Regions from separate parts of the Pseudomonas sp. LABIM340 genome, predicted to be linked through region 2. Evidence: riboswitches for the same ligand, from Rfam matches in the RefSeq annotation. Region 2 holds a riboswitch; the other holds the start of a gene.
What was found. Region 2 has a riboswitch for manganese ahead of ABKS89_RS26175 (sodium:calcium antiporter). Riboswitches for the same ligand answer to the same signal wherever they lie in the genome.

Region 1 (7,149 bases), 280 kb from region 2:
GTTGAACGAGGACATCAGCACCATCTTGCCGGCCATCTCGTAGGGCGCGGGGTCGATGATGCAGGGCTGGTGCTTCTCTTTCGGGCACAGGTAGTACTCGCCTTCGCGCACGCCGGTGGGCTGCATCTTCTGGCTTTCCAGGGTGTCGCCCATGGCTTCGACTGTCAGGCCGCCGTCCTTGCGGTACCACCAGGGCATGAAGCGGCCACTGGCGTCGTAGCCGGGCAGGCCGGAGTACTGGCTGTCGTTGCCGGCGAAGGCGTTGGGTTCCCAGCCGGCGAAGGCGTCGAGCAGCTTGGGGTTCTGCGCCACGGTCTGGCGCAGCAGGTTGGACATCCCGGCGCGGCCGATGCCCAGCAGCGGCTGGCCGTTGGCGTCGGTTTCGTCGAGCAGGGCGTTGGTGTTGGCGAGGTCGCGGGCGACGGTGAGCGGGTATTCCAGTTCGCGCTGGATCTGTGCGACCTGGCCGCGCGCGATCGCTACCAGGCGATCGTTGATCACCTGCTCGAGCAGCGCCTGGGTGCGCTCCTGCACCAGCGCCTGGGTCCGTGAGCCGGCGAACAGCGCGTAAAGCACCAGCGCCGCGACCACTGCCAGAACGCTGGCACCTGCCAACGCCACCACGGAAAACTGGATCGACTTGAATTTCATACGGGTACCCGGAATGCGCCAGAGGTCTGCGTGTCTATCTGTATCGGCAGGTCCGGGGATTTTCCTTAGGCGGCCGTTGTAATGGGTTGTAACGCGGCTGTTCGCCGCCTGTCGCAGGATTGTCGGCGCTGACCGGGAGGTCTAGCATGTGATGTCAAAATGAAATTACCTGGCCGTGGCGAGCGCCTCGACATCCTGGTTTCCAGGATGAAATCAGACGCTGGCTGCGGCTATCTCGCGGGTGCGGATCGCAGGTGCGATGCCACGCACCGCGTATGCCACGACAGTCGCCCCAAGGCACCTTCCGATGCGTCGGTGCGGTTTCCTAAGTCACTGCTGCGCCGGCTGTTTCCTGCCAGTTGCCGGGCATCGGGGGTGGGCCTACCATGCGCGCTGTCCGTGGGAGATTGCATTGTTTCGGGAGAGCAACATGCCCAGAGTTTTTCGTGTCGCAGGCCTGGCCGCAGCCCTGCTGCTCACCGCTTGCCAGCAGGTGAACACCACCAGCAGCGGCGTCGTCGGCGTCGATCGCAAGCAGAACATGTTCAGCATGCTGTCCAGCGCCCAGGTCGACCAGATGTATGCGCAGTCCTACCAGCAGACCCTCGGTGAGGCCTCCAAGGCAGGCAAGCTGGATGCCAGCAGCAATGACGCCAAGCGCGTGAAGGCCATCGCCGCGCGGTTGATCCCGCAGACCGGCGCCTTCCGTTCCGACGCGCCGTCCTGGCAGTGGGAAGTCAACGTCATCAAGAGCGACGAGCTCAACGCCAACTGCGGTCCCGGTGGCAAGATCATCGTCTACACCGGGCTGATCGATCAGCTCAAACTCAGCGACGATGAACTGGCCGCGGTGATGGGCCACGAGATCGCCCACGCGCTGCGCGAGCACGGCCGTGAGGCCATGTCCCGCGCCTACGCGGAGCAGATGGGGCTGGGCATTGGCGGCGCGCTGCTGGGGCTGGGTCAGAGCAGCGTGGACATGGCCCACCAGGTGGTCGAATACAGCCTGACGTTGCCCAATAGCCGGCAGAATGAGAACGAAGCTGACCTGATCGGCCTGGAATTGGCGGCGCGAGCCGGTTATAACCCCAACGCCGCGATGACCCTGTGGCAGAAGATGGGGCAGGCGTCGAACGGTGAAGCTCCGCCGGAAATCCTCAGCACGCACCCGGCGGACAGTACGCGGATGGCCAACCTGCAGGCCGCCATCCCGAAGGTCATGCCGCTCTACGAGCAGGCCAAGACCCGCTGAACAGTGTTTTTGCAGCAGGGGTTCGTGATTCTCTCGAACGGCCAGGAGCGGCGTAAGGTTGCGCCGCTTTATCCAGTGAACAGGGAGCACCCGTGAAAATCGCTGTACTCGGAGCCACCGGGCTCCTGGGCCACCACGCCGCCCGCGCGATCAAGGCGGCCGGCCACCAGCTGGTGCTGATCCACCGACCCTCGTCGCAGATCCAGCGCCTGGCCTACCTCGAGCCTGAGTGCCGGGTGGCCGAACTCTTCGATCACCAGGGCATGGCCCGCGCGCTCAGCGGGCTGGATGCGGTGATCTTCAGTGCCGGTTACTACCCGGTGCGCCCGCGTCGCTGGCAGGAGGAAGTGGCCAGCGCACTGGACCTGACCAATCATTTCTACGCCGCCTGCCTGCAGGCGAAAGTGCCGCGCATCCTCTACGTTGGCTCTGCCTTCGCCATGCCCTCGCACCCGCAGGGACTGCCGGGCCATGAAGGGCTGTTCTACGAAGGGTTGCCCACCGGCAAGAGCGCCTACGTGATGTGCAAGTGGGCGCTGGACGAACAGGCCCGCGAGCAGGCCCGTGGCGGCCTGCCGGTGGTCATCGGGATTCCCGGCATGGTGCTGGGCGAGTTGGATATCGGCCCGACCACCGGACGCCTGATCACCGCCATTGGCCGCGACGAGATGCTGCACTACGTGCCGGGCCGGCGGAACGTCATCGATGCCTCCGAGGCCGGGCGTGGCCTGCTAACCGCGCTCGAGCGCGGCCGGGTCGGCGAGCGTTACCTGCTCACCGGGCACAACATCGAGATGGGCGAACTGACCGCCACCATCGCCAAGCTGCTGGGCAAGCCTGCGCCGACACCGATGCCGCTGCACCGCGCCCGCGCGCTGGCGACCCTGGGGCGCTGGCGCTACCGCCTGACCGGCAAGATGCCGCTGCTGGACGACACCGCTATCGAGGTGATGGCCGGCGGGCAGTTCCTCGACGGCCGCAAGGCCCGCGAGGAGCTGGGTTTCGAGTCCCATGTGCCGCTGGAAGACACGCTGGAGCGGGCCATTTCCTGGTTCCACGCCAACGACTACCTCTGACTTCGGGGCCCCCTGTAGGAGCGGGCCATGCCCGCGATCGCGCGCATGGCGCGCTCCTACAAGAGCTGCAGGTCCGCAGTGGGGATAAAACAGATAGAAAAAGCCCGGCTCATGGACGGGCTTTTTCTTTGGATCAGGGCAGTGCCTTCTCGGCGAAGGGGCGGTTGGGCAGGCCCATCTGTGCGCGGAAGCTTTCCATGTCGAACAGCGTGCACAGCTCCTGCACCTGGTTCTGGCTGTTGAAGGTCCAGAAGCCCATGGCCGAGATACTGACGATGCGGTCGCTGGCCGGGTAGCCCAGCACCGGGCGGGCGATGCTGCCCATCAGGGTGCTCCAGGTGAAGACCTTGTTGCCCTCGCGGATGCATTCCTCCACGGCCACTTCCAGGTCCTCCATGCCACTGCGGATCTCCTCCACCAGCGCCCGGTAGCCGGCGTTGTCCAGCGGCTGGGCGGTGAAGGCGCTCTTGTAGATGAAGTCCGGGCTGTGCAGCTGCTCGACCAGCGCCAGGTGTCCCTTGTTCCAGGCGAGGTCGATGTGGTGGCGGGCGACTCGCTTCAGGTCTTTTTCCGGCATGGCGACATCCTTTGTCGTGGGAGGCGGATGCGCCACTGTGTATTGCGGGCGATACACAGGCATTGGCCGGCGCGCCAGCCTCCCGACGAAAAGCTGCCGGTCAGAACACCCCGGAGAGCTTCAGCGCGTGGTACACGGCAGCCAGGCCGAGGATGGCGAAGGCGGCGGCGGCCAGGCGGCGGATCAGGTTCAGCGGCAGGCGCTCGGCGGCGAAGTTACCCGCCAGGACCACCGGCACGTTGGCGATCAGCATGCCCAGCGTGGTGCCGATGACCACCAGCCAGAAGTGCGGGTACTGCGCGGCCAGCATCACGGTGGCGACCTGGGTCTTGTCGCCCATCTCGGCGAGGAAGAAGGCGATCAGGGTGGTGAGGAACGGGCCGAATTTCTTCAGCGAGCCTTCTTCGTCGTCATCCAGCTTGTCGGGAATCAGGGTCCAGCCAGCGACCGCCAGGAAGCACACGGCCAGCACCCAGCTCAGCGTGCTTTCCGAGAAGAACGAGGCGACCCAGCTACCGACGGCACCGGCGGCGAAGTGGTTGGCCAGGGTGGCGGCGATGATCCCGGCGATGATCGGCCAGGGCTTGCGGAAGCGCGCGGCGAGGACGAGCGCGAGCAGTTGCGTCTTGTCGCCGATTTCCGCGAGGGCAACGATCAGGGTTGGGACGAAGAGGGATTCCATCAGACTTCCTAAGGGGCGGGTCGACTAATCACCATGACACGCGCCACCTGCCCGCCCCGGGTCAGGTTGCTCGTGTCATAGGTCTTGTCAAACCCCGGCCTGAACGCTGCAGGCCTGGATCGTACGCGCCATGGTCTGTGGACCAAGTGTGTTGACGCGTACCGGGCGAGCAGGGCGCTCGCGGGAGACTACTCCCCTAGGACGGGGCGCATTCTGCCCAAGTCCTGGGACTTGGGCAAGCCTGCGCGTCGGATCAGTCGCGGGTGGGGCTGATGTCCATGTCTTCGTAGCGGATGAAGCGGGTGCCGTTCTTGAAGCGGTAGCCCAGCCAGATCGACAGGAACAGCGGGATGGTGATGTAGGTGGCGACCAGACCGGCCCAGTCCACGTGCTCGCCGACGAACGCCTGGTAGTTCTGCCCCAGGGTGATGATCAGGCACAGGGTGAAGGCGAACAGCGGGCCGAGGGGGAACCACTTGGCGCGGTAGGGCAGGTCGTTGAGGTTGCCGCCCTGCAGGATGAAGCCCTTGCGGAAGCGGTAGTGCGACACGGCGATGCCCAGCCAGACGATGAAGCCGCACATGCCCGAGGCGTTGAGCAGCCAGGTGTAGACGGTCTTGTCGCCGATGAAGCTGGTGAGGAAGCACAGCGCGCCGATCAACGTGGTGGCGTAGAGCGCGTAGCGCGGCACGCCGCTTTCCGACACCTGGGTGAACAGGCGCGGCGCCTTGCCCTGGGTGGCCATGGTGTAGAGCATCCGGGTCGAGGCGTACATGCCCGAGTTGCCTGCCGAGAGGATCGCCGAGAGGATCACTGCGTTCATCACGCCTGCCGCGGCGGCGAGGCCCGCGCGCTCGAACAGCAGGGTGAAGGGGGAGGTGCTGATGTCGCTGCTGTCGGTTTTGAGCAGGTTCGGATCGGTGTAGGGGATCAGCATGCCGATGACGAAGATCGACAGGATGTAGAACATCAGGATTCGCCAGAATACCTGGCGGATGGCGATGGGAATGGACTTCTGCGGGTTCTCCGACTCGCCCGCGGCGACGCCGATCAGCTCGGTGCCCTGGAAGGAGAAGCCGGCGATCATCGCCACCCCGATCATCGCTTGCAGGCCGCCGACGAAGGGCGCATCGCCGGTGGTGAAGTTGCTGAAACCGGGGCTGTCGATGCCATGCATGATGCCGATGATGCTGGCCAGGCCAATGCCGATGAAGATCACCACGGCCACCACCTTGATCAGCGCGAACCAGAACTCGCTCTCGCCGAAGCCCTTCACCGAGAAGAAGTTGAGCATGAACATGATGGCCAGGAAGCCGGCGCTCCAGTACATGCCCGAGACTTCCGGGAACCAGAACTTCATCACCAGCTGCGCCGCCACCAGTTCGGCGGCGATGGTCACCGCCCAGTTGTACCAGTAGTTCCAGCCCATGGCGAAACCGAAGCCATCGTCGATGAAACGGCTGCCATAAGTGCAGAACGAGCCGGAATCAGGAATGTACGCCGCCAGCTCGCCGAGGCTGGTCATGAGGAAGAACACCATCAGGCCGATCAGCGCATAGGCCAGCAGCGCACCACCGGGACCGGCGGTGGCGATGGTGCTGCCGGAGGCGACGAACAGGCCGGTGCCGATGGAGCCGCCGATGGCGATCATGTTCAGGTGACGCGGCTTGAGGGAGCGCTTCAGATGATGCGGCTTCTCCTTCGGCCCCATGGCGAAAGTCAGTTCGACGTCATCTCTAATTCTTCGGTTCACGGGTGTCCTCGATATTTCAGGGCGAGCGGCGATGCGCCGATCCAGCGGGCTCGGTGGAGTGTAGTGCGAGCCTTGGATCAGCGCCGGGCGCTGTAGATACGGAAGCCGTCGGCCTCGGCCAGGGTGCGGCAGGGGCCCAGGTGCTGCTCGATCAGCGGCGGGTATTTCAGGAAGCTGTTGGCCACCAGGCGCAGCTCGCCGCCGGACGCCAGGTGGCGTGCCGACTGGCGCAGCAGGTGTTCGGTGGCGGCGTAGCTGGTGTGCACGCCCTGGTGGAAGGGCGGGTTGCTGACGATGGCGGCGAGGCCTTCCGGCGCGGCGTCGATGCCGTCGCCGGCGATCACTTCGCCTTCCAGGCCATTGGCGGCCAGGGTCAGGCGGCTGCTCTCGACGGCGAAGGCGTCGACGTCCAGCAGGGTCAGGCGGCTCTGTGGATAACGTCGCTTGAGCGTGGCGCCGAGCACCCCGGCGCCGCAGCCGAAGTCCAGCACATGGCCGGCTGGCAGCTTGTCCAGGTGTTCCAGCAGCAGCGCGCTGCCACGGTCCAGGCGACCATGGCTGAACACGCCGGGCAGGGTGATGACCTGCAGCGGGCCGTCGGCCAGCGGCAGTTCGTAGCGTTGTGCGAGGGCATGCAGGTCGGGCGCAGTCGGTGCGCCGTCGATGTGCGTGTGCCACAGCTGGCAGTGGCGGGCGCTGTCCAGCTTGCTGGCGCGGCCGAATTCGCCGAGCTGCTTGCTGGCGCGCTCGACGCCGGCGCGTTTCTCACCGACCAGGTACAGCTCGCCGTCCGGCACACAGCTGGCCAGCGCGGCTAGCAGGTAGTCGGTCAGTTCGCGGGATTTGGGCAGGAACAACACGGCGGCAGCGAACTGACCCGCCGGCGGCGTAGCGCCGAAGTGACAACGACCGGCGTAGCGGCTTTCCAACTGCCGGGCTTCGCCGGCGTGCCAGCTCCAGCCCTGGGCCTGCGGCAGGTCGCCGAGCAGGGCGTCGGCAGGCAGGCCGGCGAGCAGGACGCGGCCCTGGAAGCGCTCGATCTGGCGCAGCAGCACTTCACTGGTAGGGGCGTTGGACATGCGGCCTCCTGGCGAAAAAGGGCGCGAGTTTAGCAGGGCTGCCGCGGCCGAGCCTAGGCGAGCCGCACCTCGGCGTTCT
Region 2 (7,149 bases):
GTGAAATGACCCGCCTGGTGATGGGCAGCCGTGCCGACCGCTGGGAGCAGCGGCTGGACAAGGCGCTGGAACTGGTCAAACCACAGGTCATCCTGCTCGGCCTGCTGTTCCTGCGCGGCCCGCAGACCCTCAACGAACTGCTCACCCGCAGCCAGCGCATGCACGACTTCGACGACACCGAGGAAGTCCGTCACCAGCTCGAGCGCCTCGCTGGCCGTGGCATGGCCCTTCAGTTGGAGCGCCTGAGCGGCCAGCGTGAGGATCGCTACATGCACCTGCTGGGCACCGAGGAAGACCGCGAGGCTGCCATTGCCGCCAGCGGTAGCCGTGCCTCCAGCGAGCGCAGCGATGGTGGTGGTCATGACGAAGGCCGTCTGGTCGAACTGGAAGGCCGTATTGCGGCTCTTGAAGAGCGCCTCGCGCTATTGGAAATGGGCATCTCCCGAGACTGAGTCGGAAGATTCCTCCGACAGGCCGACCAAGGTCGGCCTGCTCGCCTGCTAATACAGCGTTAACATTTGTCCCCGATAGTCATGCTTGCCCCCGCTTCATCCCGGAGTACCCCATGAGTCGCAAACCCTCCCAGGCCCAGCTGAGCGCCGTGCTCAGCCAGCTCACGGAAACCGACTTCAAATCCATCGCCGATCTTGCCGGCCCCCGCGAAGCCAACCTTTTCGCCATCCGCGAACTGTTCCGGCAGGGACTGATCAAGGGCGTGCTGATCGACGATCCCTTCGGCGCCGCCGACGAGGACGGCCCACTGCTGTGCAACGCCGAACGCCTGCGCCTGCGCAAACCGTGCGTGGAAAGGGTAGTGGAAGAGCAGGCCGAACCGCTGATGCCACGGCTGGGGTTCCTGACGCTCTAGGCAAATCGCGGGCAAGAAAAAAGGCGCTGGGCTTGAGGCTCAGCGCCTTTATCTTTGGATTTGGTGGAGCCGGGGGGATTTGAACCCCCGTCCGCCAGTTCTCCGCTGTCGGTTCTACATGCTTAGCCATCTCTATTAGGTTAACTCCTTGCGGCCCGAGTGGCAGGGCGCTTGGAGCGAGCTGTATGAGTTTTAGCCGTTACGTCTACAGCGAACTTGGCGGCGATCCTGTTCTATATGACAGACCTAATCTTCGGGTTTACAGGCATCCCCTAGGGTCTGCTAGCGGCACTTAGGCTGCTAGGGCGTAGTTGTCGTCGTTGGCAACTATAAAGTTGTGGCAGCTGATTTACGAGAACTGTCACCTACTCGGCATGCCCCTAGAGTTTTGTTACCGGCGTCGAATCCTAATCGGCCCCAAAACCTGTCAAGGTCGAGATCCATTCTACGGGAAAGCCGCCCCGATAGCCACCCGGGGCGGCGCAAGCCGTTGTCAGCTCAGGAATTTCAGCACGGCTTCGGCCACGGCCTCGGAGGACGCGGGGTTCTGCCCGGTGATCAGGCCGCGGTCCACCTCGACGTGGCTCTGCCAGTCCGGGCCCTTGCTGTAGCGGGCGCCGTTGGCCTTGAGCATGTCCTGGACGAGGAAGGGCACCACGTCGGTGAGGCCGACAGCGTCCTCCTCGCTGTTGGAGAAGCCGGTGACGTGCCGGCCCTGTACCAGCGGCCGGCCGTCGAGCCCGCGCGGGTGACGGAACACGGCCGGGGCGTGGCACACGGCGGAGACGGTCTTGCCGCTGGAGTGGAAGGCTTCGATCAGCGCCACCGAGGTGCGGTCCTCGGCCAGGTCCCAGAGCGGGCCGTGGCCGCCGGGGTAGAACACGGCGTCGTAGTCATCGGCCTTCACTTCGCTGAGCTTCACGGTGCTGGCCAGCGCGGCCTGGGCGTCGCCGTCCTGGCGGAAGCGCAGGGTGGCCGGGGTCTGTGCGCCTTCCTCGTCGCTCTTGGGGTCGAGCGGCGGCTGGCCGCCCTTGGGCGAGGCCAGGGTCAGGCTGGCGCCGGCATCCTTGAACACGTAGTAGGGCGCGGCGAACTCCTCGAGCCAGAAGCCGGTTTTCTTGCCGGTGCTGCCGAGCTGGTCGTGGGAGGTCAGGACTACCAGGATTTTCATGCTCACTCCTTCGGCGTATCGCTAGTCGTGCGGCTGCCGCCGAAACGGCAGCCCGGACTGTCAGTGTAGGCAATGAGCCGTCTGCGTCAGCGCGACAGGGTGATACCCAGATAGGCGGCGTACAGCACGCCGTTGAGCATCAGTACCCAGATCGGCAGGCCGCCGCCGCGCTGGGCGTTGATCCGCAGCCAGAGTGCAGCGCCGAGAGTGACCAGCACGCCGGTGAGCACTTCGATACGCGGCTGCCAGGGCGTGAGCAGGATGCCGATGGCGGGTAGCAGGGTGCCCTGGAAGACCATGGCGCCGCTGATGTTGCCGAAGGCCAGGGTGTCCTTGCCGCGGCGTACCCAGAGGATGCTGTTGATCTTCTCCGGCAGTTCGGTGGCGATGGGGATGATCAGCAGCGACAGCAGCAGCGCGGAAATCCCCAGGATGTGCGACAGGCCTTCCACGCCATGGATGAAGCCCTTGGCGCCCAGCACCAGCAGCGCCAGGCCCAGCAGCAGCTGCAGCAGGATGGTGACGAGGTTGGTCGGCAGGCCGATGCGCGACAGGTACATGTGGTGGTCGGCTTCGGTGCCGTGGCCGTCTTCCACCAGGCTTTGCGAGGCGCGGATAGTCAGCGTGATGTAGCCGATATAGGTGAGCACCAGCAGTACGCTGAGGGCGACGCGTACGGAGTGCAGTTCAGCCGGGACGAACATGGCGATGGTGGCGAAGCTGAAGGCGACCAGGAAGAAGTTCAGGTCGCGCTGCATGCCCGTGCGCTCGGGACGGATGCGCCCGAACAGGCCGCGAGCGCGCCAGGCGGCGAGCGCCATCAGGCAGGTGGACAAGGTGGAAAGCATCAGCGGTGCGCCGAGGATCGCGCCGACGCCGACTTCCTCATTGAGGTTGACGTTGCTGGTACCGGCGAACAGGGCCAGCAGAGGAATCAGGGTTTCCGGCAGGGCGGTGCCGATGGCGGCGAACAGCGAACCGGTAACGCCTTCGGAGATACCCAGGCGCTCGCCGAAATGTTCCAGCGCGTTGGTGAAGAGTTCGGCGGCGATCAGGATCACCAGCAGCATGCCGAGCAGTTCGAGGATGAAGGTCAGCATGCGCGCAGCTCCAGAGGGATGGAGCGAAGGGTGGGGTGGTGCATCACGGTGAAGCTCCCGGCCGGTGTAAGTACCCATGACCACGCATCTCCCCGGCCGTTGCGGAGATCACGTGGTCAAAGGTCTTGCCAGGCAAAGCTGCTGACGACGCCATGGCCTGTGGGCCAAGTGTGTTGACGTCGCCCCCGTTCGTCGAACGGTCGGCTACTCCCCAATGACGCCGCGCATTCTAACGGATCGGGCGAGCAGCTCAACCCATGGGTTACCAGGTATCGATCAGTGGACGCTTTTTCCCCTGGCGCGGTGCGGGCTTTGGCGTCGATGCCAGGCCGCGCAGCAGCCAGCGGCGGGTGTCGGCCGGGTCGATGACGTCGTCGATCTCCAGGTAGCTCGCCATGTTCAGCCCCTTGCCGTTGCGGTAGGCGGCGGCGACCAGCTTGTCGAACAGCTTCTGCCGTTCCTGCGCGTCCTCGATGGCAGCCAGCTCCTTGGCGTAACCGAGGCGGATCGCCCCTTCCAGCCCCATGGCACCGAACTCGCCACTGGGCCATGCGACCGTGAACAGCGCAGCGTGGAAGCTGCCGGCGGCCATGGCCTGCGCGCCCAGGCCGTAGCCCTTGCGCAGGACCACGGTGAAGAACGGCACGCTGAGGCTGGCGGCAGTGACGAACATGCGTGAGACGTGGCGCACGGTGCCGGTCTTCTCTGCTTCCGGACCGACCATGAAGCCGGGGGTGTCGCACAGCGAAATGATCGGCAGGTCAAAGGCGTCGCACAGCTGCATGAAGCGTGCGGCCTTGTCGCCGGCCTCGGCATCGATGGCGCCGCCCAGGTGCATGGGGTTGTTGGCGATCAGGCCGAAGGGTTTGCCTTCGATGCGCACCAGCGCGGTGGCCATCCCGGCGGCGAAGTGCCGGCGCAGTTCCAGCACCGAGCCGCTGTCGGCCAGTTGCTCGATGACCTGGCGGATGTCGTAGACGCGCAGGCGATTCTCCGGCACCGCGTGGCGCAGCAGGCGCTGGTCGGCGCATTGCCAGTCGGCGCTGTCGCCCTGGAAGTAGGCGAGGTACTGGCGGGCGATGCGGGTGGCTTCGACCTCGTCTTCCACCAGTACGTCGATCACGCCATTGGCGCTCTGCACGTCGCTGGGGCCAACTTCCTCGGGGGCGAACTTGCCCAGGCCGCCGCCCTCGATCATCGCCGGGCCGGCCATCCCCAGGCTGGTATCGCGGGTGGCGATGATCACGTCGCAGCAGCCCAGCAGCGCAGCGTTGCCGGCGAAGCAGCGACCGGAGACCACGCCCACCAGCGGCACCAGCCCGGAGAGCCGCGCGAGGCCGACGAAGCTCATGTTGTCCAGCCCGGCCACGCCGACGAAATCGGTGTCGCCCGGCCGCCCGCCGCCACCTTCCGCGTAGAGCACCAGCGGGATGCGCCACTGCTCGGCAAGGTGCAGCATGCGGTCGGTCTTCTTGTGGTTCATCACGCCCTGGGTGCCGGCGAACACCGTGTAGTCGTAGGCCAGCACCAGGCAGCGGGCCTTCTCGTCGCCGAACTGCGCGGCGTTGATGCTGCCCAGCCCGCTGACCAGACCGTCGGCCGGGCTGCTGGCGATCAGTTCCTCGACGCTGCGGCGACGGCGCTGGGCGGCGATGGCCAGGGCGCCGTACTCGATGAAACTGCCGTCATCGAGCAGGTCGGCGAGGTTTTCGCGGGTGGTGCGCTTGCCGATCCGGTGGCGCTTGGCGACGGCGTCCGGGCGGCGCTCGTCGAGGCCGATGGCGTGGCGTTCGAGCACTTCGGCGAGGTCGGCGCGGATGGCGTCGAGATCGATGGCGGCGCTGTTTTCATTGTTCTGCGCCTGGATGTCCGCCGGCTCGACGAACAGCAGCGCGTCGCCTTCGCCGAGGCTGTCGCCGGGCGTGGCGGCGAGGCTATGGACGATGCCGCTGGCACTGGCCTTCACCTCGAACTCCATCTTCATCGCCTCGACCACGGCGATGGTCTGGCCCTGGGCAACGGCGTCGCCAGTCGCCACGTTCAGGCTGACCAGCACACCCGCACTGGGTGTGGCGAGCGGAATGCAGCCGGCCGGCGCTTCGCTGCTGCGCTGGGCTTGTGTGGTTGCGCCGGCATGGCTGAAGAAGCGATGTGGGTGCGCGTGATCCTGTGCACCGAGCAGGGTGGGCAGGTGTTCTTCGATGTAGCGGGTGGTGACCTGGTTGTCGGCCACCGCGCCCTGGCGCAGCAGATTGAGCAGCAGCGGGATGTTGCTCGCCACGCCTTCCAGGCGGAACTCGCAGAGCGCGCGATAGGCGCGCTGCACTAGCTGTGGATAACCGCCGTTGCCGTGGACGATCAGCTTGGCCAGCAGCGAGTCGTAGCCGGCGCTGTTGCGGTAGCCGGCGTAGCCGTAGCCATCCACGCGCAGGCCGGGGCCGCTGGGCGGCTCGTAGGCGCTCAAGGTGCCGCAAGCGAGATGGGGCGTGCCGTCGCTGGCGAGGGTTTCCAGGTTGATCCGCAGTTGCAGGGCGTGGCCGCGCGGCGCGGGAATCTCTGCCTGGGTCAGGTTCAGCTCGGCGAGGCTGGCGCCCGCGGCGATACGCAGTTGCGCCTGGACCAGGTCGATGCCGGTCACCGCTTCGGTGATGGTGTGTTCGACCTGCAGGCGCGGGTTGGCTTCCATGAACACGAAGTCGCCGCTGTCTTCGTCCAGCAGGAATTCGAAGGTGCCCAGGCCGCGATAGTTCACCGCTTCGGCGAGGCGCACGGCAGCGGCGAGGATGGCGCCACGCAGGCGGGGGTGCAGGTTGGGGCTGGGGGCGATCTCCAGCAGCTTCTGGTTGCGCCGCTGCAGGGTGCAGTCGCGCTCCCCGAGGTGGCTGACGACGCGGCCGTCGCCGATCACCTGCACCTCGATGTGGCGGGCGCGCTGGATCAGACGTTCGACGTAGAGCCGGTCATCGCCGAAGGCCGCGCGGGCCTCTGCCTGGCAGCGGGCGTAGGCGTCGGCGATCTCCTCGACGCTGCGCACCGCGCGCATGCCGCGCCCACCGCCGCCAGCGAGGGCCTTGATCATCATGCCGGCGCCGGTGGGCAATTCGCGGAAGAAGCGTTCGGCATCTTCCAATGAGGTGGCGCTGTTGCTGCCGGCGGCCAGCGCCACGCCATGTTCGCGGGCGAGGTCGCGGGCGCGGGCCTTGTCGCCGAAGACGTCGAGCACTTCCGCCGAGGGGCCGACGAAGGTCAGCCCGGCGGCTTCGCAGCGGCGGGCAAAGGCGGCGTTCTCGGAAAGGAAGCCATAGCCCGGATGCACCGCGTCGCAGCCCTGGGCCAGGGCGATGTCGATGATCTGCTGCTTGTCGAGGTAGGCGCTGGCGCCACGCCCATTCAGGGCCGCGGCCTGGTCGGCCTGGCGTGTGTGCAGCGAGGCGGCGTCGTCCTCGGCGAAGATCGCCAGCGTCTGGATTCCCAGCTCGGCGGCGGCGCGGGCGATGCGGATGGCGATTTCGCCACGGTTGGCGATGAGCAGGCGGGTGACGGGCATGACGATTCCGGTTGTGGTTCTTGTGGTCGGGAATCGCACCATCTTAGGCGGGTGAGGTGGGCGGGGAATCAAGTACGGCGTCGCGAATGGCGCAGGCTTAGTGGGCCTTATGAGCGGCGACCGACCGGAAGCCGGCCGCCGCGTGCGGGATCACCCGTTGGCTCCGCCGTCGCCGGCGTTCTTCTTCAGTAGCTGCAGGGCTTTTTCGGTCTGCGCGATGCAGGCCTTGGTGTCACCCGCGGCCTGGGCCTGGGCGGCCTTTTCCTGCAGGCGCATGGCCTGTTCCTGGGCCTGGGTGTTGTTGGTGACGGTTTTCACCGCGTCGTCGACTTTCTGCAGATTGTCGCTGCACAGGTCGGCGGCAAAAGCCGGCGACGCCAGCAGGGCGGCGGTAATGAGCAGGGCGGCACGTTTCATGGCAGTACTCCTGTCAACTTGACCGTTGTCGCGGACCGAACGAGCG

Region 1: it holds a riboswitch for manganese, as region 2 does, so the genes downstream of both, ABKS89_RS24830 (TMEM165/GDT1 family protein) here and ABKS89_RS26175 (sodium:calcium antiporter) in region 2, are expected to answer to the same signal.

What each region holds. Positions count from the first base shown of each region.
Region 1 is NZ_CM200227.1:5,395,494-5,402,642, reverse strand. Features, by position in the region: gene ABKS89_RS24850 (methyl-accepting chemotaxis protein) at 1-651, opposite strand, end outside; gene ABKS89_RS24845 (M48 family metallopeptidase) at 1,082-1,903, shown strand; gene ABKS89_RS24840 (NAD-dependent epimerase/dehydratase family protein) at 1,996-2,979, shown strand; gene ABKS89_RS24835 (ketosteroid isomerase-related protein) at 3,113-3,556, opposite strand; gene ABKS89_RS24830 (TMEM165/GDT1 family protein) at 3,657-4,238, opposite strand; yybP-ykoY riboswitch at 4,328-4,447, opposite strand; gene ABKS89_RS24825 (amino acid permease) at 4,492-5,949, opposite strand; gene ABKS89_RS24820 (methyltransferase) at 6,069-7,070, opposite strand; gene ABKS89_RS24815 (DUF1835 domain-containing protein) at 7,124-7,149, opposite strand, start outside.
Region 2 is NZ_CM200227.1:5,679,336-5,686,484, reverse strand. Features, by position in the region: gene ABKS89_RS26195 (YceH family protein) at 1-452, shown strand, start outside; gene ABKS89_RS26190 (hypothetical protein) at 566-868, shown strand; RNA gene ssrA (transfer-messenger RNA) at 930-1,287, opposite strand; gene ABKS89_RS26180 (type 1 glutamine amidotransferase domain-containing protein) at 1,362-2,039, opposite strand; gene ABKS89_RS26175 (sodium:calcium antiporter) at 2,126-3,139, opposite strand; yybP-ykoY riboswitch at 3,196-3,364, opposite strand; gene ABKS89_RS26170 (acetyl-CoA carboxylase family protein) at 3,402-6,686, opposite strand; gene ABKS89_RS26165 (PA2433 domain-containing protein) at 6,837-7,103, opposite strand.